DNA from 4 places in the Streptomyces sp. EDA2-14 genome. Region 1 is predicted to be linked to each of the others. Evidence: riboswitches for the same ligand, from Rfam matches in the RefSeq annotation. Region 1 holds a riboswitch; each other region holds the start of a gene.
What was found. A riboswitch is a leader RNA that binds a small molecule or an ion and turns the genes downstream of it on or off. The one in region 1 is predicted to bind cobalamin.
Positions count from the first base shown of each region.

Region 2: it holds a riboswitch for cobalamin, as region 1 does, so the genes downstream of both, ACY34M_RS29140 (ribonucleoside-diphosphate reductase subunit alpha) here and ACY34M_RS37680 (ABC transporter substrate-binding protein) in region 1, are expected to answer to the same signal.
Region 3: it holds a riboswitch for cobalamin, as region 1 does, so the genes downstream of both, ACY34M_RS28945 ((2Fe-2S) ferredoxin domain-containing protein) here and ACY34M_RS37680 (ABC transporter substrate-binding protein) in region 1, are expected to answer to the same signal.
Region 4: it holds a riboswitch for cobalamin, as region 1 does, so the genes downstream of both, ACY34M_RS31415 (ABC transporter substrate-binding protein) here and ACY34M_RS37680 (ABC transporter substrate-binding protein) in region 1, are expected to answer to the same signal.

Region 1 is NZ_JBUEGE010000025.1:101,575-106,836, reverse strand. It holds gene ACY34M_RS37690 (ABC transporter permease) at 1-306, opposite strand, end outside; gene ACY34M_RS37685 (ABC transporter permease) at 306-1,253, opposite strand; gene ACY34M_RS37680 (ABC transporter substrate-binding protein) at 1,258-2,763, opposite strand; cobalamin riboswitch at 2,852-3,065, opposite strand; gene ACY34M_RS37675 (class I SAM-dependent methyltransferase) at 3,224-4,039, opposite strand; gene ACY34M_RS37670 (prephenate dehydratase) at 4,162-5,007, opposite strand; gene ACY34M_RS37665 (NAD(P)/FAD-dependent oxidoreductase) at 5,120-5,262, opposite strand, start outside.
Region 2 is NZ_JBUEGE010000015.1:16,889-22,150, reverse strand. It holds gene ACY34M_RS29155 (DUF3311 domain-containing protein) at 1-139, shown strand, start outside; gene mctP (monocarboxylate uptake permease MctP) at 136-1,764, shown strand; gene ACY34M_RS29145 (GNAT family N-acetyltransferase) at 1,868-2,380, shown strand; cobalamin riboswitch at 2,443-2,573, shown strand; gene ACY34M_RS29140 (ribonucleoside-diphosphate reductase subunit alpha) at 2,701-5,076, shown strand; gene ACY34M_RS29135 (ribonucleotide-diphosphate reductase subunit beta) at 5,067-5,262, shown strand, end outside.
Region 3 is NZ_JBUEGE010000014.1:206,673-211,934, reverse strand. It holds gene ACY34M_RS28955 (cation-translocating P-type ATPase) at 1-1,317, opposite strand, end outside; gene ACY34M_RS28950 ((2Fe-2S)-binding protein) at 1,378-2,052, opposite strand; gene ACY34M_RS28945 ((2Fe-2S) ferredoxin domain-containing protein) at 2,082-2,468, opposite strand; cobalamin riboswitch at 2,530-2,652, opposite strand; cobalamin riboswitch at 2,758-2,983, shown strand; gene metE (5-methyltetrahydropteroyltriglutamate--homocysteine S-methyltransferase) at 3,146-5,262, shown strand, end outside.
Region 4 is NZ_JBUEGE010000017.1:104,858-110,119, reverse strand. It holds gene ACY34M_RS31425 (ABC transporter ATP-binding protein) at 1-743, opposite strand, end outside; gene ACY34M_RS31420 (FecCD family ABC transporter permease) at 740-1,786, opposite strand; gene ACY34M_RS31415 (ABC transporter substrate-binding protein) at 1,783-2,811, opposite strand; cobalamin riboswitch at 2,875-3,075, opposite strand; gene ACY34M_RS31410 (GntR family transcriptional regulator) at 3,089-3,766, opposite strand; gene ACY34M_RS31405 (CaiB/BaiF CoA transferase family protein) at 4,018-5,262, shown strand, end outside.

The DNA of each region.
Region 1 (5,262 bases):
TGGGCCCGCCGCGAGCAGGCCCAGCGGAACCCCGAGCACCGTCCCCACCACGAGTGCGGCCAGGGCGCTGCCCACCACCGACGCGCCGCCGCGCAGCACGAGCGCGAGCACGTCGCGGCCCAGCACGTCCGTGCCCAGCGGATGCCCCGCGCCGGGAGCCTGCGACGGCAGCGCGCCCGGCCGGGGCGCCTCGGACCCGGCCACCAACGGGCCGAGCAGGGCGAGCAGTACGGGAACGCCCAACGCGATCAGGGCGATCCACGGTCGGCGCCCGACCGGCGTCCCGGTCCCGGTGACGGTCGCCATCACGCCGTCACCTCGCGGCGGGGAGCGAGGCGGTGTGCGACCAGGTCGCCCAGCAGATTCACGATCACGGCCGTACCGGCGAACAGCAGCGCGTACGTCTGCACTTGGGGCAGGTCACGGTTCTGGACCGCCTCGACGAAACCGTTGCCGAGGCCGCTGAATCCGAACACGGCCTCCACCAGTACGGCGCCGCCGAGGAGCCCTTCCACGCAGCGGGCGTACTGCTGCGCCGCCGGGCCGAGCGCTCCCGGCAGTACGTGTCGCAGCACCACGGTCCGCTCGCGTACGCCGAGGAGCCGCAGGTGTTCGGCGACCGCGCCGTGCCGCTCCGCCGCGACCCCGACGCGTATCTGCCGTGCCAGATCGCACACGTGACGTGCCGTCAGTACGACGACCGGCAGCACCAGGGCGGCGGGCTGCGCGAGCAGTGCGCCCGTGTCCATGCCGACGGCGGTGGCGGGCAGCAGGCCTGCCCACAATGACAGCGAGGCGACCAGCAGCAGCCCGAGCACGAACTCCGGTACCGCGTGCAGCACAACCGCCGCCGCGTTCAGGGCGCGGTCCACGCGGCTGCCCTCGCGCAGGCCCGACACCGTGCCGACGAGCGGGGCGAGCACGGTGACGAGGACCAGCGCCGGGAGGCCGATCAGGAGCGTCACACCGACACGGCGGCCGATGTCGTCGCCGACCGGGAGTCCGGTGGTGAGGGACTGCCCCGGCTCGCCGGTGAGCAGGTGCCCGAGCCAGTGTCCGAAGCGGGTCCAGGCCGGTTCGTCGAGACCCAACTGCTCGCGCAGCGCCGTGACTTGTTCGGGGGTGCCGAGTTCACCGCGGAGCACGTCCGCCGTGTCGCCGGGCAGCAGCGTACCGACGGCGAACACGGCGACGAGCACCACCAGGCACTGCACGAGGGCGAGCAGGCAGCGTCGGGCGATGTAGGCGCGCACGCCGTCAGCCGACGCGGACGCGGTCGAAGCGGGCCCAGTCGTGCGAGTTCGGTGGCGCGGCGCGCAGGCCGCTCACCGTGCGGGCGATGGCGTCGTTGGCGTCGGAGAACGCCCACACCAGAAGTCCTGACTCCTCGCGGGCGATCTTCTGGGCGCGCGCGAGCAGGTGCAGCCGCTCCTGTTCGTCGCGGGTGGTGCGGGCCCGGTCCAGGAGGGTGTCGAACTTCTTCGAGGCGTACTGGGTCTGGTTGCGGGCGGCCCCGCCGCGCACCCGCTGCTGCAGGAAGTCGGAGACGGGCAGGGTGGAGGTCGTGTTGAAGGCGGCCACCCCCTTGGTCCTGATCTCGCTGAAGTAGGTACTGGAGGCGCGGGTGTTGGCGGACACCTTCAGGCCCACTTCGCGCAGTTGCCGTGCCATCAGCTCGACGGCCGGTTCCCAGGCGGCGTCGACGGAGCTGGTCTCCACGGTGACGCGCAGCCCGTGGGCGCCCGCCTCCTTGACGAGCCTGCGGGCCTCGTCGACATCGCGCTCGCGGGGCTTGAGGTCGTCCGGGTAGCCGCGCAGGCCGAGCCCGAACAGGTCGTTGCCGGTCTCACCGTGCCCGGCGAGCGCGATCCGGACCAACGCCTCGCGGTCGATGCCCAGTTGCACGGCGCGTATCAGGCGGGAGTCGTCGAACGGCTTGCGTCCCGTGCGCAGGAGCAGTTGCTGCGCGGTCGCGCGCTTCGCGGTCAGCAGTCGCGTGGAGCCGTCCTTCTTCAACCGCTCCACGGAGGCTCCGGCCATGTCGGCCCCGTAGTGCACCTGCCCGGACAGCAGGGCGTTGAGCCGCGCCGACTCCTCGTTCGCGGGGACGATCTCCAGCTCGGCGATGTGCGGGGCGCCGTCCCAGTGGTCCGCCCAGCGCCGGTAGCGGGCAGTGCCGCCGGGCGTGAACGAGACGTAGGTGAAGGGCCCGGAGCCGACCGGCTTGCGGAAGTCGGTCGTCCCGTCGGGGACGATCTCGGTACCGGGGCCCGCGAAGACGGTGGGGAACTCGAAGTTCGGTGCCTTCAGGACCAGCACGACATCGCGCGCGCCGTCGGCCTTGCTGGCGGTGAAGTCGATCGCGGAGAGCAGCACCTGCGAGGGCGAGCCGGTCTTGGGGTCGGCGGCGCGACGGTAGCTGTAGAGAACGTCCTTGGCCGTGACCGGCTTTCCGTCGTGGAACTGTGCCGCGCGCAGACGGACGCGCCACCGCGTGCCGGACGCGTCGCTCTCCCAGGACTCCGCGAGCCGCTTGCGGACCGACATGTCGTCCGCGTACGTGCCGAGGGTGTCGTACAGGGCCTTGGCGCGCGCCTGGTCGACGAAGTTCGGGGCGACGTGCGGGTCCAGCGTCTCCCCGGATCCGCCGGAGGTGAACGCCGCGCGGAACCGGTCGCCGCCTCCGCCGTCCTTCGTGTCACCGCCGCAGCCGCTGAGCAGACCGGTGCCGGCCAGTGCCAGGGCGCCCCCTCCTGCCAGCACGCCACGCCTGCCAGGTTGCGATCGCCGCTCCGGTTGCGTCCGGACATGCGTCGTCACATCGATCCTCTCCGGGGTGTCCTCGCCCCTGCTGTTGGACCGACGACGGGTCAGTCTCCTGGCTCCCGGATCGCCGCTCGCCTCCGCCTTCCCGTCCGCTCGCGCGGGCAGTGGCGTGCGGGAGGATCGCTTCCCGGTCACAGTGGCGGGACCGCGCCGGATTCACACCGGCTTCCTGGCCCCCGTCGCCTCGTGCGCCCATTGTGGCGCACGTGGCAAGAGACACCTGTACCCGGTGGGCGTCACACGACGGCCGTCTTCCGGTGGCGGCAGAACACCTCTCCCGCCGCGTACCAGATCGCCCCCCCTGCACGATGGGCGTCATGCGCCGGTCGCTGCCTTCCGGACCAGGCTGTTCAGGTCCTCCACGGAGGCCGGACCGAAGTCCAATTCGTCATGAGGGTCAGGCCCGCCCGTGTGCAATCAGGGCCGCATGAGGCAGGACCAGTGCGCCGTCCGGGTCGGTGAACTCCGCGCACAGTGAATCGAAGTGGTGCCTGATCTCGTCGATGACCGCCGAGGGCTGGCTCGTCACGATCTGGCCGATCGTCGCCACTCCGGCGGCCGGTCCGCTCCACCATTCCTCGGGCGTCGTCCGGTGGTCCCAGGTCACGGTGTCACTGACGACGTCCTTCAGACCCGCCTCGCCGAGCAACGCTGCGAAGCCTTGTTCCGTACGCAGGAAGTCGTCCCCGGGGGCGAGACCCGGCAGGTGTGCGGGGCGGGTGACGCCTGCCGCCTCGACGGCTCGCCCCAGGAGCGTCTGCCCGGAGGCGGCGGGAACTCCCCAGATGGTGACGGCTGTCCGCCCGCCGGGACGCGTCACCCGGCGCAGCTCCGTCAGGGCTTCCCGAGGTTGCCCGACGTGGTTGAGGACGAAGTTCCCGATCACGGCGTCGAACTCGTCGTCCGCGAAGGGGAGATGGGGCAGCGCGGCGAGCCGTACGTCGGCGTCGGGAGCCGCCGGCGCGGCCCGCGCGACCATGCCGGGTTCGGCATCCACCGCCGTCACCTTCGCTCCCCGCCCACAGGCGAGCGCGGCAGCGGTGCCCGTGCCCGTCCCCACGTCGAGAACCCGCACGCCCGCCCCGACCCGCACCCCGGCAGCGTCGAGGAGTCCGGGCACCGGATATGCGCAGAGCTTGGCGAAACTCGCGGCATAGGCATCGGCGCGCCCCGCCCACGTCCGCCGCTCGGACTCGTCGAACGCCGTCTGCACCGCTCGTCCCCTCCCCCGGAGCGGCGTCCGCCGCACCGACAATCCCGCCGTGCCGACGCCAACCCATGAGTGATCAACGGGGGCCGGAGATCGGAAACCCGCACCCACCACGGCCCGCCACCTCACACGTTCCGCTCCCCCAGCCGGTGCGGATGTGCCGGGTACACGCCGAGGACGCGCACCTCGGACGAGAAGAAGCGCAGTTCCTGGAGCGCGAGGGCCATACGTGGTTCGTCGGGGTGGCCCTCGATCTCGACGTAGAAGCAGCTCGGGTTGAGGCCCGCGCCCATCTGATAGCTCTCGATCTTGGTGAGGTTCACCCCGCTGCTGGCGAAGCCGCCGAGCGCTTTGTACAGGGCGCTCGGGATGTTCCGTACGGCGAAGAACAGGCTCGTCATGGTCGGCCCGCCGGACACGGGGGCGAAATCGGCGTCACGGGACAGGATGACGAACCGCGTGGTGTTGTCCGGGTTGTCCTCGACGCCCTCCTGCAACACGTCGAGACCGTAGTGCCCGGCCGCGGCCGGCGGGGCGAGCGCCGCGTGCCGGGGGTCGTTCAGCTCCGCCACCTCGCGGGCGGACCCGGCGGTGTCGTCGCTGACGTGCGTGCGCCAGCCGCCCGCGCGCAGAAGCTTTCGGCACTGCCCCAGGGCATGCACGTGGCTGCGGACGCACTCCACGCCGTCGAGCGACGCCCCCGGCACCCCCATGAGGTCGAAGCGGATGGCGTGGAAGTACTCGCCGACGACGAACAGGCCGGACTCCGGGAGGAGGTGGTGCACGTCGGCGACGCGACCGGCCGTGGAGTTGTCCACCGGGATCACCGCCAGGTCGGCGGAGCCCAACGTCACCGCGTCCAGCGCCTGTTCAAAGCTCACGCAGGGCAGTTCCGTGCTCCCCGGGAACAACGTCTGGGCGACGGTCGCCGAATTGGAGGCGTGTTCGCCTTGGTACGCGATGCTGGTCACAGGGGTTCACTTCCGGTGGGTGGGCCGTTGCCGTCGAGCAAGGGTTCAACAAGAGACCCAACCCTGTCACCTCGGTTCCCCGGGCAGCGGCTGGGCATCCGGCGCTTTTCGGTCAGTGGCGGCCGATGGCCGAAGCGGTGTCCGGGATGGACGGATTCTCCCCGAAGCGGTGGGGGTTCCAGTGGGCCTGGAGTTCGGGCTCGCCGTCGCCGCCTTCGACGAGGCCCGCGAGGTACTCCCCCATGAACGCGGCGA
Region 2 (5,262 bases), on a different contig from region 1:
GATCGGCGTCCCGTTCTTCTACTGGTACCAGATGCTCTGGGTGCTCGTCTCGACCGCGCTCACGATGATCGCGTACAAGCTGTGGCAGCGCGACCAGCGTGCCCGCAAGTCTGCTCAGTCGGCTGGAGGCCAGGCGTGAACGGCGGCGTCAACGGTGTCGCGCTCACCGTCTTCATCATCTTCTTCGTGGCCGTCACGGTCATGGGCTTCCTCGCCGCGCGCTGGCGCAAGGCCGAGAACGAGGCGTCCCTCGACGAATGGGGTCTGGGCGGCCGCTCGTTCGGCACCTGGATCACGTGGTTCCTGCTCGGTGGCGACCTCTACACCGCGTACACGTTCGTCGCCGTTCCCGCGGCGATCTACGCGGCCGGCGCCTCCGGCTTCTTCGCCGTGCCCTACACGATCCTCGTGTACCCGCTGATCTTCACCTTCCTGCCGCGCCTGTGGTCGGTCTCGCACAAGCACGGGTACGTGACCACCTCGGACTTCGTGCGCGGACGCTTCGGCTCCAAGGGGCTCTCGCTCGCGGTCGCGGTCACCGGCATCCTCGCCACGATGCCGTACATCGCGCTCCAACTGGTCGGCATCCAGGCCGTGCTCGACGTGATGGGCGTCGGCGGCGGCGAGAACACCAACTGGTTCATCAAGGACCTGCCGCTGCTGATCGCCTTCGGCGTGCTCGCCGCGTACACGTACTCCTCGGGTCTGCGGGCCCCCGCGCTGATCGCGTTCGTCAAGGACACCCTGATCTACATCGTGATCGCGGTGGCCATCATCTACATCCCGATCAAGCTGGGCGGCTTCGACGACATCTTCGCCGCGGCGAGCGACAAGTTCGACGCCGCGAACGAGGCGGCGGGCAAGCCCGTCGCCGGACTCGCGCCGGGCTCCTCGGGTACGTGGACGTACGCGACGCTCGCGCTCGGCTCCGCCCTGGCGCTGTTCATGTACCCGCACTCGATCACGGCGACGCTCTCCTCCAAGAGCCGCAACGTGATCCGCCGCAACACCACGATCCTGCCGCTGTACTCGCTGATGCTGGGCCTGCTCGGGCTGCTCGGGTTCATGGCGATCGCGGCCGGGATCAAGGTGCAGAACGGGCAGTTGGCGATCCCGCAGCTGTTCGAGGACATGTTCCCGGACTGGTTCACGGGTGTCGCGTTCGCCGCCATCGGCATCGGCGCGCTGGTCCCCGCGGCCATCATGTCCATCGCCGCGGCGAACCTGTTCACGCGCAACATCTACAAGGACTTCATCAAGCCGAACGCGACGGCCGCGCAGGAGACCAAGGTCTCCAAGCTGGTCTCGCTCCTGGTGAAGGTGGGCGCGCTCGCCTTCGTCCTCACCATGGACAAGACCGTCGCGATCAACTTCCAGCTGCTGGGCGGCATCTGGATCCTGCAGACCTTCCCGGCCCTGGTCGGCGGCCTGTTCACGCGCTGGTTCCACCGGTGGGCGCTGCTCGCCGGCTGGGCGGTCGGCATGGTCTACGGCACGCTCGCCGCGTGGGGCGTCGCCTCGCCGACGCAGGCGCACTTCGGCGGCTCGTCGGCGGAGATCCCGGGCATCGGCCAGATCGGCTACATCGGCACGACGGCGTTCGTCCTGAACGTCGTCGTCACCGTCGTCCTCACCTTCGTCCTGAAGGCCGTGAAGGCCCCGGACGGCGTCGACGAGACGTCCGCCGAGGACTACACGGCCGACGCCGGCGACAAGGGCGTGCAGGTCGAGCTGCCGAAGGTCGGCGCGGAGACCGGCCACTAGGCGCGCGCACGCGACCGGTGTCGGGCCCCTCCCCGCGGAGGGGCCCGACACATTTTCCGGAAAGCGTTGCCACCGGTGCCGCGGGTCGCGTAACCATGGCGTCGTGATCAGAACTGTGCGCCCCGATGAGTACGCCGTGCTAGGCGAGTTGAGTGCCCGCGCCTACCTGGGCAGCGGCCTCCTCGCGTTCGGCGAGAACGACTGGTACGCGGCCGAGCTGCGCGACGTCGAGAAGCGCGCGCGGACGGCCGAGGTGCTCGTCGCCGAGGCCCCGGACGGCCGGCTCGTCGGCAGCGTCACCTACGTCGGCTCGCACGACCACGAGTACGCGGAGATCGCCCGCCCCTCCGAGGCCGAGTTCCGGATGCTCGCGGTCGACGTCGAGGCGCGCGGGAAGGGCGTCGGCGAGGCGCTCGTGCGCGCCGTGGTCGAGCGGGCCCGCGCGGCGGGCAAGACGGCCGTGGTGCTGTGCACGCAGCCGCTGGCGACCGCCTCGCACCGCCTCTACGAGCGCCTCGGCTTCACCCGGATCCCGGACCGCGACTGGGCCCCGATCCCGGAAGTGGTGCTACGGGCGTACGAGTTGCGGCTGACGGCGCAGGCGCCGACGGGCTGAGGGCGCGGGACGCCACCGCCACGCCGACACAACATATGGGGCTGACGCGAAAGCCCGACACAACATGTATGCTCGCTCTCGCTGTCGCCGCAGGGGAATCCGGTGCGAATCCGGAACTGTCCCGCAACGGTGTGCGTAGGCGTACAAAAGCGCCCACGCGAGTCCGATGACCTGTCGACGGTACGCCCGAGCCGTCCGGCCCGGGCGTCGACGACGTCCGGGCCTCGCGGAAAGGGCCGGTGGACGAGGGCCCGCCATCGCGCGCCCGCGCTGCCACCTCCTCCCCGCAGGCCTCGAGCCGAGCGAGGGAGAGCCTCCACGTGACCATCGCGCCCGCCGAACCGGTCTCAGCCGCCCCCGAGGACGGCCCGGGTGCAGCCCTGCTGCGCACCCTGACCGAGCTGACCGCCGACCTCCCCGACGCCGACCCCGGCCGGATCGCGGCCGCCGCGCTGCGCGGCCGCTCGGCGCGGGCCGATGAGGCCGAGCTGCGCGATCTCGCCACCGAGGCCGCGGCCGGGCTGATCTCCGAGGACCCCGCCTACTCCCGGCTCGCCGCTCGCCTGCTCACCCGCTCCATCGCCGCCGAGGCCGCCTCGCAGGGCGTCACGAGCTTCACGGAGTCGATCGCGGTCGGCCACCGCGAGGGCCTGATCGCGGACCGCACGGCCGAGTTCGCGCGGGTGCACGCGGCGCGCCTCGACGCGCTGATCGACGTGGCGGGCGACGACCGCTTCGGCTACTTCGGCCTGCGCACCCTGCACAGCCGCTATCTGCTGCGCCACCCCATCACCCGGCACGTCATCGAGACCCCGCAGCACTTCATGCTGCGCGTCGCCGCGGGCCTGGCGGAGGACACTGCGTTCAATTCAAAGACGGGCGTGCGGGCCCTGGAGGACGTGGCGTCGCTGTACGGCCTGATGAGCCGACTCGACTACCTGCCCTCCTCCCCCACCCTCTTCAACTCCGGCACCCGCCACCCCCAGATGTCGAGCTGCTACCTCCTCGACTCCCCGCTCGACGAGCTCGACTCGATCTACGACCGGTACCACCAGGTGGCCCGCCTCTCGAAGCACGCGGGCGGCATCGGCCTCTCGTACTCCCGCATCCGCAGCCGGGGCTCGCTGATCCGCGGCACGAACGGGCACTCCAACGGCATCGTCCCGTTCCTTAAGACGCTGGACGCCTCGGTCGCCGCCGTGAACCAGGGCGGCCGCCGCAAGGGCGCCGCGGCGGTCTACCTGGAGACCTGGCACTCCGACATCGAGGAGTTCCTGGAGCTGCGCGACAACACCGGTGAGGACGCGCGCCGCACCCACAACCTGAACCTCGCGCACTGGATCCCGGACGAGTTCATGCGCCGGGTCAACGCGGACCAGCCGTGGTCGCTGTTCTCGCCGGCCGACGTGCCCGAGCTCGTCGACCTGTGGGGCGAGGAGTTCGACGCCGCGTACCGGAAGGCCGAGGCCGAGGGGAAGGCCCAGCGGACCATCCCCGCCCGCGATCTGTACGGCCGCATGATGCGCACCCTCGCGCAGACCGGCAACGGCTGGCTGACCTTCAAGGACGCCGCCAACCGCACCGCGAACCAGACGGCGGAGCCCGGCCACACGGTCCACTCCTCCAACCTCTGCACGGAGATCCTGGAGGTGACGGACGACGGGGAGACGGCCGTCTGCAACCTGGGCTCCGTCAACCTCGGCGCGTTCGTGCGGGAGGGCGACATCGACTGGGAGCGGCTCGACGAGACGGTCCGTACGGCCGTCACGTTCCTCGACCGCGTCGTCGACATCAACTTCTACCCGACCGAGCAGGCGGGCCGCTCCAACGCCCGCTGGCGCCCGGTGGGCCTGGGCGCCATGGGCCTCCAGGACGTCTTCTTCAAGCTGCGCCTGCCGTTCGACTCGCCGCGGGCCCGCGAGCTGTCGACCCGGATCGCCGAGCGGATCATGCTCGCCGCGTACGAGGCGTCGGCCGACCTCGCCGAGCGCAACGGTCCCCTGCCCGCCTGGGAGAAGACCCGTACGGCGCGCGGTGTGCTGCACCCCGACCACTACGACGTACAGCTCACGTGGCCGGAGCGCTGGGCGGCGCTGCGGGAACGTATCGCCGAGGTCGGCATGCGCAACTCGCTGCTGCTCGCCATCGCGCCGACCGCGACGATCGCCTCGATCGCCGGCGTCTACGAGTGCATCGAGCCGCAGGTCTCCAACCTCTTCAAGCGGGAGACCCTGTCGGGCGAGTTCCTCCAGATCAACTCGTACCTGATCGACGAACTGAAGGCGCTCGGCGTCTGGGACGCCAAGACCCGCGAGGCGCTGCGCGAGGCCAACGGCTCGGTGCAGGGCTTCACCTGGGTCCCGGAGGAGATCCGCGCGCTGTACCGCACGGCGTGGGAGATCCCGCAGCGCGGCATCGTCGACATGGCGGCGGCCCGCACCCCGTTCCTCGACCAGGCCCAGTCCCTCAACCTCTTCATGGAGACGCCCACCATCGGCAAGCTCTCCTCGATGTACGCGTACGCGTGGAAGTCGGGCCTGAAGACGACGTACTACCTGCGCTCGCGCCCCGCGACGCGCATCGCGCGGGCGGCGGGCTCCGGCTCGCGCACCACCCCCGTACCCCAGCAGGCCGCCGACCCCGAGGCCGTCGCCTGCTCCCTTGAAAACCCCGAGTCCTGCGAGGCATGCCAGTGACCACCGCCGCCGACAAGCACACGACGACGACCGGCGAGAAGAACCTGCTCGACCCCGGCTTCGAGCTGACGCTCCGGCCGATGCGCTATCCGGACTTCTACGAGCGCTACCGCGACGCCATCAAGAACACCTGGACCGTCGAGGAGGTCGACCTCCACTCCGACGTCGCCGACCTCGCGAAGCTGT
Region 3 (5,262 bases), on a different contig from region 1:
GTTCGCGCCGGTGTCGTAACCGGCGGTCATGCCGAGGGTGCGCAGCGCCCCCTCGGTGGGCTCGCCGACGAGTTCCCAGCGGCCGCTGTCGCCGCGGACGACACGGGCGTCGTTGCACTCGGCCATCACTTCGACCAGCGAGCGCAGATCCGCGTGGTCGGCGAGCGCGGCCGGGGCGCCGTCCAGGGTGACCTCGCCCTCCGGGGCGTAGCCGAGGCCGCTGACGTCGTAGGTGTGGGCGCGGGTGCGCACGAGCCGGGCGGTCATCTCGTTGGTGGTGAGGGTGCCGGTCTTGTCGGAGCAGATCGTGGTGACCGAGCCGAGGGTCTCGACCGCGGGCAGCTTGCGGGTGATGGCCCGGCGCCTCGCCATCTGCTGCACGCCGAGCGCGAGCGTGATGGTCACCAGGGCGGGGAGCCCCTCGGGGACGGCGGCGACGGCGAAGCCGATGGCCGCCGACAGCAGCTCCGACGTGCTGAAATCGTGCAGGGCGCCGATCACGATCATGACGACGGCGGCGACGAGGATCAGGAGCGCGAGCCGCTTCCCGAAGGACGCGAGGGTCCGGGAGAGCGGTGTCTCCAGCGAGTCCACCTGGTCGATCATCGTCTGGATACGGCCGATCTCGGTGTCCGCGCCGGTGGCGACGACGACGCCGGTGCCGGTGCCCGCCGAGATCAGCGTGCCGGAGAACAGCATCGGGGTGCGGTCCCCCACGCCCGCGTCCGCGTCCACCGGATCCACGTGCTTGGCGGCCGGCAGCGACTCGCCGGTCAGGGCGGCCTCGTCGGCGCGCAGCCCGGTGGACTCCAGGAGCCGCAGGTCGGCGGGGACCCGGTCGCCCGACCGCAGCCGCACCACGTCCCCCGGCACGAGCTCCTCCGCGTCCGCCTCGACCCACGCCCCGTCGCGCCGGGCGTGCGCCATGACGGAGAGCATCGACCGGATCCCGTTCAGCGCCTTCTCCGCCCGGCCCTCCTGCACCAGGCCGATCACGGCGTTGATCACGGCGACGGCGAGGATGACGGAGAAGTCCACCCAGTCGCCGAGCAGCGCCTTCAGCACGGCGGAGCCGAGCAGGACGTAGATCAGGACGTCCTGGAACTGGGCGAGGATCCGCCGCCACAGCGGGGTCGGGGCGGGTGGCGCGAGGCGGTTGGGCCCGCTGTCGGCGAGCCGCCGCGCTGCCTCCACCCGGGTGAGTCCGTCGGCGGAGGTGTCGTACCGCTCCAGCACCGCCGGCACCGGCAGGGACCACGGCACCGCCGCATCCTCGCCTGCGGGGTCCGGATGACTCGTGGCCGCGCTGCTGGACATGGTCCCAGTGAACAATGGGACAGGTGCGCTGTCGCGTTGTCCGTACTCCCCCGCGGCCGGTCATCGCACCAAGCAGCAGTCCCCGCACTTCCCGCCGCCCGGCGCCCGGTAGTACAGGCAGCAGCTGCGGCGCCGGAACGTCAGCTCCGGGCCGGTGATGCGGCCGGTGCCGCGCAGCCGGCCCGTGTCGAGCAGGGTCTGCGTCAGGTCCGTGACCGCCGTCCGCAGGCCCGGCCGTGACCTGAGCAGTTGCGCCGCCGAACCGACAAGGGCCGACGCGGAGTTGCCCGCCAGCAGGCGCGGCGCCGTCTTCACGGTGAGACCGTCCTCGATCCGTTCGAGGGCTCCCTCGACCTGCCCGTGCACGGCGTCGGCGAGCGCGGGCAGCCCCGGGACACGTAGCCCCCGCGGCTCGGCCAGGCGGAGGGCCGAGCCGTCGCCCGCCCACTCCACGGTGCGCATCGTCGGCACGATTCCGTGCACGAGGGCGCAGGCCAGGACGGGTGACCAGAGCCGGGCCGCGAGTCCCAGATGGGCGATCGAGACACCGATCCGGGCCTCGGGGGATGCGTAGCGCTCGTTGACCGTCCGGGCCCGGGCGGCGAACCCCGCGTGACTGGGCCCATCGGTGTCGGCGGCAGCGTGCTCGCCCGGCGCCCGGCCCACATCAAGGGCGAAGAAACCGCCGATCCGCGCCACATCCCGCAGCACCTCGGCCACTTCCTCCGTAGACACCTCTTCCGGCTCTCCGGACACTTGGGCGCTCACGATGCCGTGGCGCGGCGCGGCCGGTCGATGAGGTACAGGTCGAGGATCTCGGGCCGGGGCGCGACTCCCGGCCCTCCGGCGCTCACCCACCGCGCGATGTCCTCGGTGGCGTCGGAGTCGTTGACCAGGCCGAGCCACACCGGTCGTGCGCCGGCCGCCCGACCGGCGGCGGAGGGCTGCACCACGACGACGTTGGCCTGCTCGCACACGTCCAGGCACTCGGAGATCCGCACCGGCGCGACCTCCCGGAGCCGCGCCTTCTGCGCCGCGTGATCGCCGGCGACCTTGACGGTGCCGCAGCAGCAGTCACGGCACACGACCACCCTGCACGCGACCGCGCGGTCCGCCGCCGTGCTCACTTCGTCCGCGAGCCGTTCAGGCATGCCGCGTCCCTCCTCTTGCCGGGGAGTTCCGCCCCGGATCGCTTCGAGGGGGCGACAGCGTGAGTCTCCTGGCTCTCGGGTCCGTGCTCGTCCCGGCCTTCCCACCCTTGCGGGGCAGTGGCGCGTCGGGATCCGCTCGCCGATCACAGTGGCGGTACCGCACCGGATTCGCACCGGTTTCCTCGGGCCGCCGTCGCCCATGTCCTCGGCCATCCTGCCATGTGTGCCACGGCCCTTGGGCCGCAGCCGAGTTGTGGCCCCCTGTGGCCAGGCGTGAGCGCGGGGCCGTAGGGTTGCGCACGCAGCTGGTTCGCCCCGTCCGCCAGGCGGGATGCGTCGCAAGAGGGAACCCGGTGGGAATCCGGGACTGCCCCGCAGCGGTGAGTGGGAACGACCGCCGTCATACGCACTGGGCCCCGCGACAGGGGACCCGGGAAGCGACGGCCAGTAGAAGTTCCGTACCTGTACGGGACGCGCCCACGAGTCCGAAGACCTGCCATCTGCCCGTGCGCGGACGACACGTGCACGGACATCCCGGTGACCTCGTGGGCGGGTCGGCGTGCACACCGAGCGGACGACCGCGCCATCGCGTGCCGGGTCGTGACCGCCGGTCGTGCCACTCCTTCGCGCCGCACGGGTCTGCGGGATCTCAGGGATACGTCTCGAAGGAGAACTCCGTGACCACCAACACCGCGGCGGCGGCAGCACGGGCCACCGTGTACGGCTACCCCCGCCAGGGACGCGACCGCGAACTCAAGAAGGCGATCGAGGGGTACTGGAAGGGCCGCCGCACCGCCGACGATCTCCGTTCCACGGCCGCCGACCTGCGCCGCGCCAACTGGCGCGAGCTCGCCGACGCCGGCATCGGCGAAGTCCCCACCGGCGACTTCTCGTACTACGACCACGTCCTCGACACCACCGTCATGGTCGGCGCCGTCCCGCGGCGACACCGCGCCCAGGTCGACGCCGACGCGCTGGACGGCTACTTCGCCATGGCGCGTGGCACGCAGGACGTCGCACCGCTGGAGATGACCAAGTGGTTCGACACCAACTACCACTATCTGGTGCCGGAGTTGGGTCCGGACACGGTGTTCGCCGCCGACTCCGCCAAGCAGGTCGCGGAGCTGCGGGAGGCCGTCGCGCTCGGTCTGGCCGCCCGTCCTGTGCTGGTCGGACCCGTCACGTATCTGCTGCTCGCCAAGCCCGCGCCCGGTGTCGCGGCCGACTTCGACCCGTTGACCCTGCTCGACCGGCTGCTGCCGGTGTACGGGGAGGTGCTCGCCGATCTGCGGGCGGCCGGGGCCCGGTGGGTGCAACTCGACGAGCCGGCCCTGGTCCAGGACCGCACCCCGGCCGAGTTGAACGCCGCCGCCCGCGCCTACCGCGACCTCGGCGCCCTCACCGACCGTCCGAAGCTCCTGGTCGGCACGTACTTCGACCGACTCGGTGACGCGCTGCCGGTGCTGGCCAAGGCCCCGGTCGACGGCCTCGCCCTCGACTTCACCGGCCCGGCCGCCGCCAACCTGGACGCGCTCGCCGCGGTCGGCGGGCTGCCCGGGAAGCGGCTGGTCGCCGGTGTGGTGGACGGCCGCAACGTCTGGGTCAACGACCTGGAGAGGTCCCTCGTCACGCTCGGCACCCTGCTCGGCCTCGCCGACCGGGTCGACGTCGCGCCTTCCTGCTCGCTGCTCCACGTCCCGCTCGACGCGTCCCTGGAGCGGGACATCGAGCCGCAGATCCTGCGCTGGCTCGCCTTCGCCCGCCAGAAGACCGACGAAGTGGTCACCCTCGCCAGGGGGCTGGCCGGCGGCATCGACACCATCACGGCCGAACTCGCGGGAAACCGGGCCGCACTGAGCTCCCGCGCCACCTCGCCGATCACCAGGGACCCGGCCGTCCGTGCCCGCGCCGCCGCCGTCACCGACTCCGACACCCGCCGCTCGCAGCCGTACGACGAACGGGCCGCCGCCCAGCGCGCGCTCCTCGGCCTGCCGCTGCTGCCGACCACCACCATCGGGTCGTTCCCGCAGACCACTGAACTGCGCACCGCCCGCGCCGAACTGCGCGCCGGGCGCCTCGACACCGCGGGCTACGAGGACCGTGTCAGGAGCGAGATCCGCGAGGTCGTCTCCTTCCAGGAGAAGGCGGGGATCGACGTCCTCGTGCACGGCGAGCCCGAACGCGGCGACATGGTGCAGTACTTCGCCGAGCAGCTCACCGGCTACCTGGCCACGCGGCACGGCTGGGTGCAGTCGTACGGCACGCGCTACGTCCGCCCGCCGGTCCTCGCGGGCGACATCTCCCGTTCCGAACCGATGACGGTGCGCTGGACGTCGTACGCCCAATCGCTCTCCGACCGTCCCGTCAAGGGCATGCTCACCGGGCCCGTCACCATGCTCGCCTGGTCCTTCGTCCGCGACGACCAGCCGCTCGGCGACACCGCACGGCAGGTCGCCCTCGCCCTGCGCGACGAGGTCGCCGACCTGGAGGCGAGCGGCACGTCGGTCATCCAGGTCGACGAGCCCGCGCTGCGCGAGACACTGCCGCTGCGCGCCCTTGACCGTGCCGCCTATCTCGACTGGGCCACCGAGGCGTTCCGCCTGACCACCTCGGGCGTGCGTCCGGACACCCAGATCCATACACACATGTGCTACGCGGAGTTCGGTGACATCATCCGGGCCATCGACGACCTCGACGCCGATGTCATCAGCCTGGAGGCCGCCCGCTCCCACATGCAGGTCGCGCACGAGCTCGCCGAGCACGGCTACCCGCGCGAGGCGGGCCCCGGTGTCTA
Region 4 (5,262 bases), on a different contig from region 1:
TGCGGGCGGGCGCCGGGCCGGGTGACCTCGGCGCGCACCCCGTACACGTCCGCGATCAGCTCCTCGGTCAGTACGTCGCCCGGCTTCCCGGCCGCCACCACCCGGCCCTCGCGCAGGACGACGAGCTGGGCGCAGTAGGTGGCGGCCAGGTTCAGGTCGTGCAGGGCGACCACGGACGTGATGTCCAGGGTGCCGATCAGGTCGAGCAGTTCGAGCTGGTGCTGGATGTCGAGGTGGTTCGTCGGCTCGTCGAGCAGCAGCTCGCGCGGCTCCTGGGCCAGGGCCCGCGCGATCTGCACCCGCTGGCGCTCGCCGCCGGACAGCGTGTGCCACAGCCGGTGCGTCCGGTCGGCGAGACCGCTGCGCTCCAGGGCCGAGCGGACCGCCGCCTCGTCCGCCGCCGACGCGCTCTGCCAGGCGCGACGGTGCGGGACCCGGCCCAGGCGCACCACGTCACCGACCGTCAACTCGACCTGCGCGTCCGACTGTTGCTGCACCATGGCGATGCGCCGGGCGGCCTGCCTGCGGCCCACCGAGGCGAGCGGATCCCCGTCGAGGGTGACGACGCCGCTGTCCGGGGCGAGCACCCCGGCGAGCAGCCGCAGCAGGGTCGACTTGCCGGAGCCGTTGGGACCGAGCACCCCGGTGACCGTGCCGGGCTCCGGTGTCAGGCTCACCCCGTCGAGCACCAGGGCCCCGCCCGGCGACCACGACACACGCTCCGCGCGCAGCCCCGCCGTCACCGCACACCCCGGCGGCGGTAGAGCACCAGCACGAACGCCGGCACACCGATCAGTGATGTCACCACACCCACCGGAACCTCCTGCGGTTCGAGCACCGTCCGCGCGACCGTGTCCACCCACACCAGGAACACCGCCCCCGCGAGCGCCGTCACCGGCAGCAGCCGGGCGTGCCCGGGGCCCACCAGGGCGCGCGCCGCGTGCGGCAGCACCAGGCCCACGAAGCCGATCGCCCCCGCCGCGCTCACCAGCGCCGCCGTGAGCAGCGCCGTCACGCACAGCAGCACGATCCGGGTGCGGGCCACCCGGACGCCGAGCGTGGCCGCCGCCTCCGCCCCGAAGGCGAACGCGTCGAGGGCGCGCCCGTACGCCAGGCACACCACGAGCGCGACGGCGAGGACGGCCAGGCACAGCCACACCTCGGTCCAGCCGACCCCGCTGAGCGAGCCGAGCAGCCAGAACAGCACACCGCGCGTCGTCTCCGCGTCCGCAGACGTCAGGACGACGAACGAGGTCAGCGCCGAGAACAGCTGCATCGCCGCGACCCCGCACAGCACCACCCGGTCCGTGCTCCCGCCCAGCGTGTGACTGAGCACAAGGACCAGCGCGAACGAACACACGGCGCCCAGGAACGCGCCGCCCGACACGGACACGGCACCCCCGCCGAGCCCCAGCACGACGACGAGCACGGCGCCGGTCGACGCCCCCGACGAGACACCGAGCACGAACGGATCGGCGAGCGGATTGCGCAGCAGCGCCTGGAGCACCGTGCCGCACACCGCGAGCCCGGCCCCGCACACCGCCGCGAGCAGCGTCCGCGGCAGCCGCAGGTTCCATACGATGCCGTCCCGGATCGGCGAGAGGTCCGAGGTGCCGAGGCCGATCCGGTCGCCGACGGCCGTCCACACGTCGCCGACCCGGATCTGCGCGGGACCGAAGGTGATCGCGAAGGCCACGGAGACACAGAGCGCGGCGAGGCCGGCCGCCCAGGCGAGAGCGGCCCGAACGGAGACGCGAGGGGAGGCCGCCGGATGCGCCGCCGTCATCGCGCGAGCCCGAACTCACGCAGCCCCGCGGCCACCTGCTCCACTCCGTCGACGGTCCGGATGGTCGGGTTCATGGCCTGCCCGCTCAGGCGCACGTACCGCTTCTTCTTCACTGCGGTCAGCTGCTTCGTGACGGGGTTCGACTCCAGGAACCCGATCTTCTGCGCGGCCGACTCCGCCGACTGCGAGCGGCGCGTCAGATCGCCGATGACCAGCACGTCCGGATCGCGCTCCGCGACCGTCTCCCAGTTCACCTGCGGCCACTCCGCGCGCGTGTCGTCGAAGACATTGCGCGCCCCGAGCTCCTTGGTGACGACGCCGGGCGCCCCGCAACACCCCGCCATGTAGGGCGAGTCGGAGTTGGCGAACCAGTACAGGACGTCGACGCCGTGCGCGTCGACACCGGAAGTGGCCTTGTTCACGCGCGACTTGAGCGTCCCGATGAGCTTCTCGCCGCGCTCCTCGACGTCGAAGACGCGCGCCAGGTCCCGGATCTCGCCGTACACGACGTCGAGGCCCAGGGCCTTGGTCCGCACCCCGTCCCCGTCGCCCCCGTTGTCCTTGCCCGCGCAGTCGCTGGGGGAGAGGTACGTGGGCACGCCGAGCTTCTCGAACTCCGCGCGCGGCGCCACTCCGCCCTTGCCGAGGGTGTACGTGAACGAGGCCGCGGCGAAATCCGGTTCGGTGCCGAGGACCTTCTCGAACGACGGGTAGCGGTCGGCGAGGCGCGGCACCTTCGCGTTGTCCTTCGCCAGGTTCTTGAGGACCGGGTCGGTCCAGGTGGCGGTGCCCACCATCCGGTCCGCCAGGCCCAGCGAGAGCATGATCTCCGCGGAGCCCTGGTCGAGGGCGACGGCCCGCTTCGGGGCGTGCTCGACGTGGACCTTCCTGCCGCAATTGGTGAGCGAGACGCCGCCGCCACCGGCGGCGTCGTCCTCGGTCGCGGCAGGCGTGCCGCAGCCGGTGATCAGCAGGGCGAGCGCCAACAGCGGTGTGCATCGGCGGAGCTGACGTGCGAACAGCACGGAGGTTCCTTCGCGTCCAGGGCTCATACGCGGAGCCGGCCTACGGTCCGCCCCCGGGCCACGCGGCTCTGGAGGCCGCCAGCAGGTCTTCGGACTCGGGGTCGGCCGAGCGGAGCGCCTTCCCGGACCGATGTGCCGGCCCAGTGGCAGTGGCTCCGCCCGTCACCCTTACCGCTGCGCGTCAGTTCCGGATTCGCACCGGATTCCCTGACCCGTGTGCGTAGAAAAACGCACAAAGGTACGACTGGCTCGGCGAAACTATCACGCCCGGCGTCGGCTACGCGGAGGGCGGCGTGAAGACCGCTTCCAGCTGGGGGCGGGTCCCGTCCCTGTGGTGGTCCATGAGGGAGACGAGGCGTTCGTGGTCCCGGGCCCGGAGCGCCTCGACCATCTCCGCGTGCTCGTCGACGATCCGCTTCTGCGACAGCGGGTCGTGCAGGAGGTAGGCCCGGTAGCCGTCGCTCAGCTGCCAGACGCGGCGCAGTTCGGCGACGACGAGGTCCAGGCCCGACGCGGTGAACATGCGGAAGTGGAAATCGGAGTTGAGGCGGGCCATGGCGGTGAGGTCGGCGCGGGCCGACGCCTCGGCGATCTGCTCGTTCACGGCGGACAGTCCTTCGAGGGCGGAGGCCGAGAAGGGCGGCAGTCGGCGCAGCACCTCCGCCTCCAGGACCCGCCGCATCAGATAGGTCTGCTCGAACTCGGCCGCGGTCAGTACCTTCACCCGGTACCCGACGTTGCGGACGTGATCGAGGACGCCCTCGCTGGCCAGCACCCGCAACGCCTCGCGGACCGGGGCCCGGCTGACCCCGAGACGCGCGGCCAGCGCCTCCTGGCGCACCGGGCTGCCCGGTGTCAGATCGCGCGCGAACAGCATCGCCCGCAGCTCCTCCACCACCTGGGCCACCGCGCCGGACACCGCGTCCAGCCGCTCCGCCCCCGTCTGAGCCGTCACTGTTGCCTGCCTTCCCGCCGAGGGTTGTCGACTCTAACTCCCCTGAACACGCAGGGGCATTGACATGGTGCCGCACTGTGCGTCAGATTGCATCCAATCTTGCTCGGATGGATGTCCCGTTCGGTAGTGAACGCCCCGATATGAAACCCGACGATGGCTTCAATACACGTCATCGGCGGCCGATTTCAGAGGAGGACTCGGCGATGACGCCGAAGGAACCGGCAGAATCGGTAGACAATTCCGAAGCGGCAGTGGAGACGGCGAGCGGCGGCGGACCCCCTGCGGGCTGGCCGCTCAACGGCGTCCGCGTCGTCGACATCACCTCGACGCTGATGGGCCCGTACTGCACCCTGCTGCTCGCCCAGTGGGGCGCGGACGTCATCAAGGTCGAGCCGCCCGCAGGCGACGTCGTCCGCTACATCGCCGACACCCGGGGCAACGGCATGGGCCCCGCCTTCCTCAACACCAACCGCGGCAAGCGCAGCGTCGCCCTCGACCTCAAGGCGCCCGGCGCCGCGCCCGTCCTCGCCGCACTCGTGGACTCGGCCGACGTCCTCGTGCACAACCTGCGCCCCGCGGCCGCCCGCCGACTCGGGCTCACCGCCGCATCCGCCCTGGAGCGCAACCCGCGCCTCGTCCACTGCGCGTTCCGCGGCTTCGCCGCCGGCGGCCCCGACTCGGACCGGCCCGCCTACGACGACGTCATCCAGGCCGCCGGGGGAGTCGCCGCACTTCAGGGCGGCGACGGCGGAGCGGAGTACGTGCGGCAGGCCGCGGCCGACAAGACGGTCGGCATCTACGGCGCCGCGGCCGTCCTCGCCGCGCTGCACGGCCGCGAGGCCACCGGGCGGGGCCGCGCCGTCGAGGTCCCGATGATGGAGACCATGGCCTCGTTCACCCTGCTCGAACAGCAGGGCGGCCGCGTCTTCGACCCGCCCACGGGCCCCACCGGCTACGCCCGTACCCGCTCCCCGCACCGCCGCCCGTGCCGCACCAAGGACGGCCACCTCGCCGTCATGATCTACACCGACGCCCAGTGGCGGTCCTTCTTCGCCGCGATCGGCCGCCCCGCGCTCGCCGACGACCCGCGCTTTCGCACCATCACGGAGCGCACCGAGCATATCGACACCCTCTACTCGATGGTCAACGCCGAGCTGTTGCTGCGCACCACGGCCGAGTGGCAGGCCGAGTTCGACGCCCGCGACATACCCGCGACCCGCGTCAACACCCTCGACGACCTCTTCACCGATCCGCACCTGAGCGCCACCGGCTTCTTCGAGCGCACCGAACACCCCACCGAGGGCACGCTGTTGCTCGGCCGGCCGCCGGTCCACATGACGGAGCCCGCCGCCGGTGCTTTCTCCTGCGAGGACGACGGCCCGCTGCGCCCCGCCCCGCACCTCGGCGAGCACACCCGCGAGGTCCTCGCCGAGCTCGGCCTGCCCGGCACGGACGCCGCCGCCCTCTTCGACACCGGTGTGGCTCGCGAACCGGGC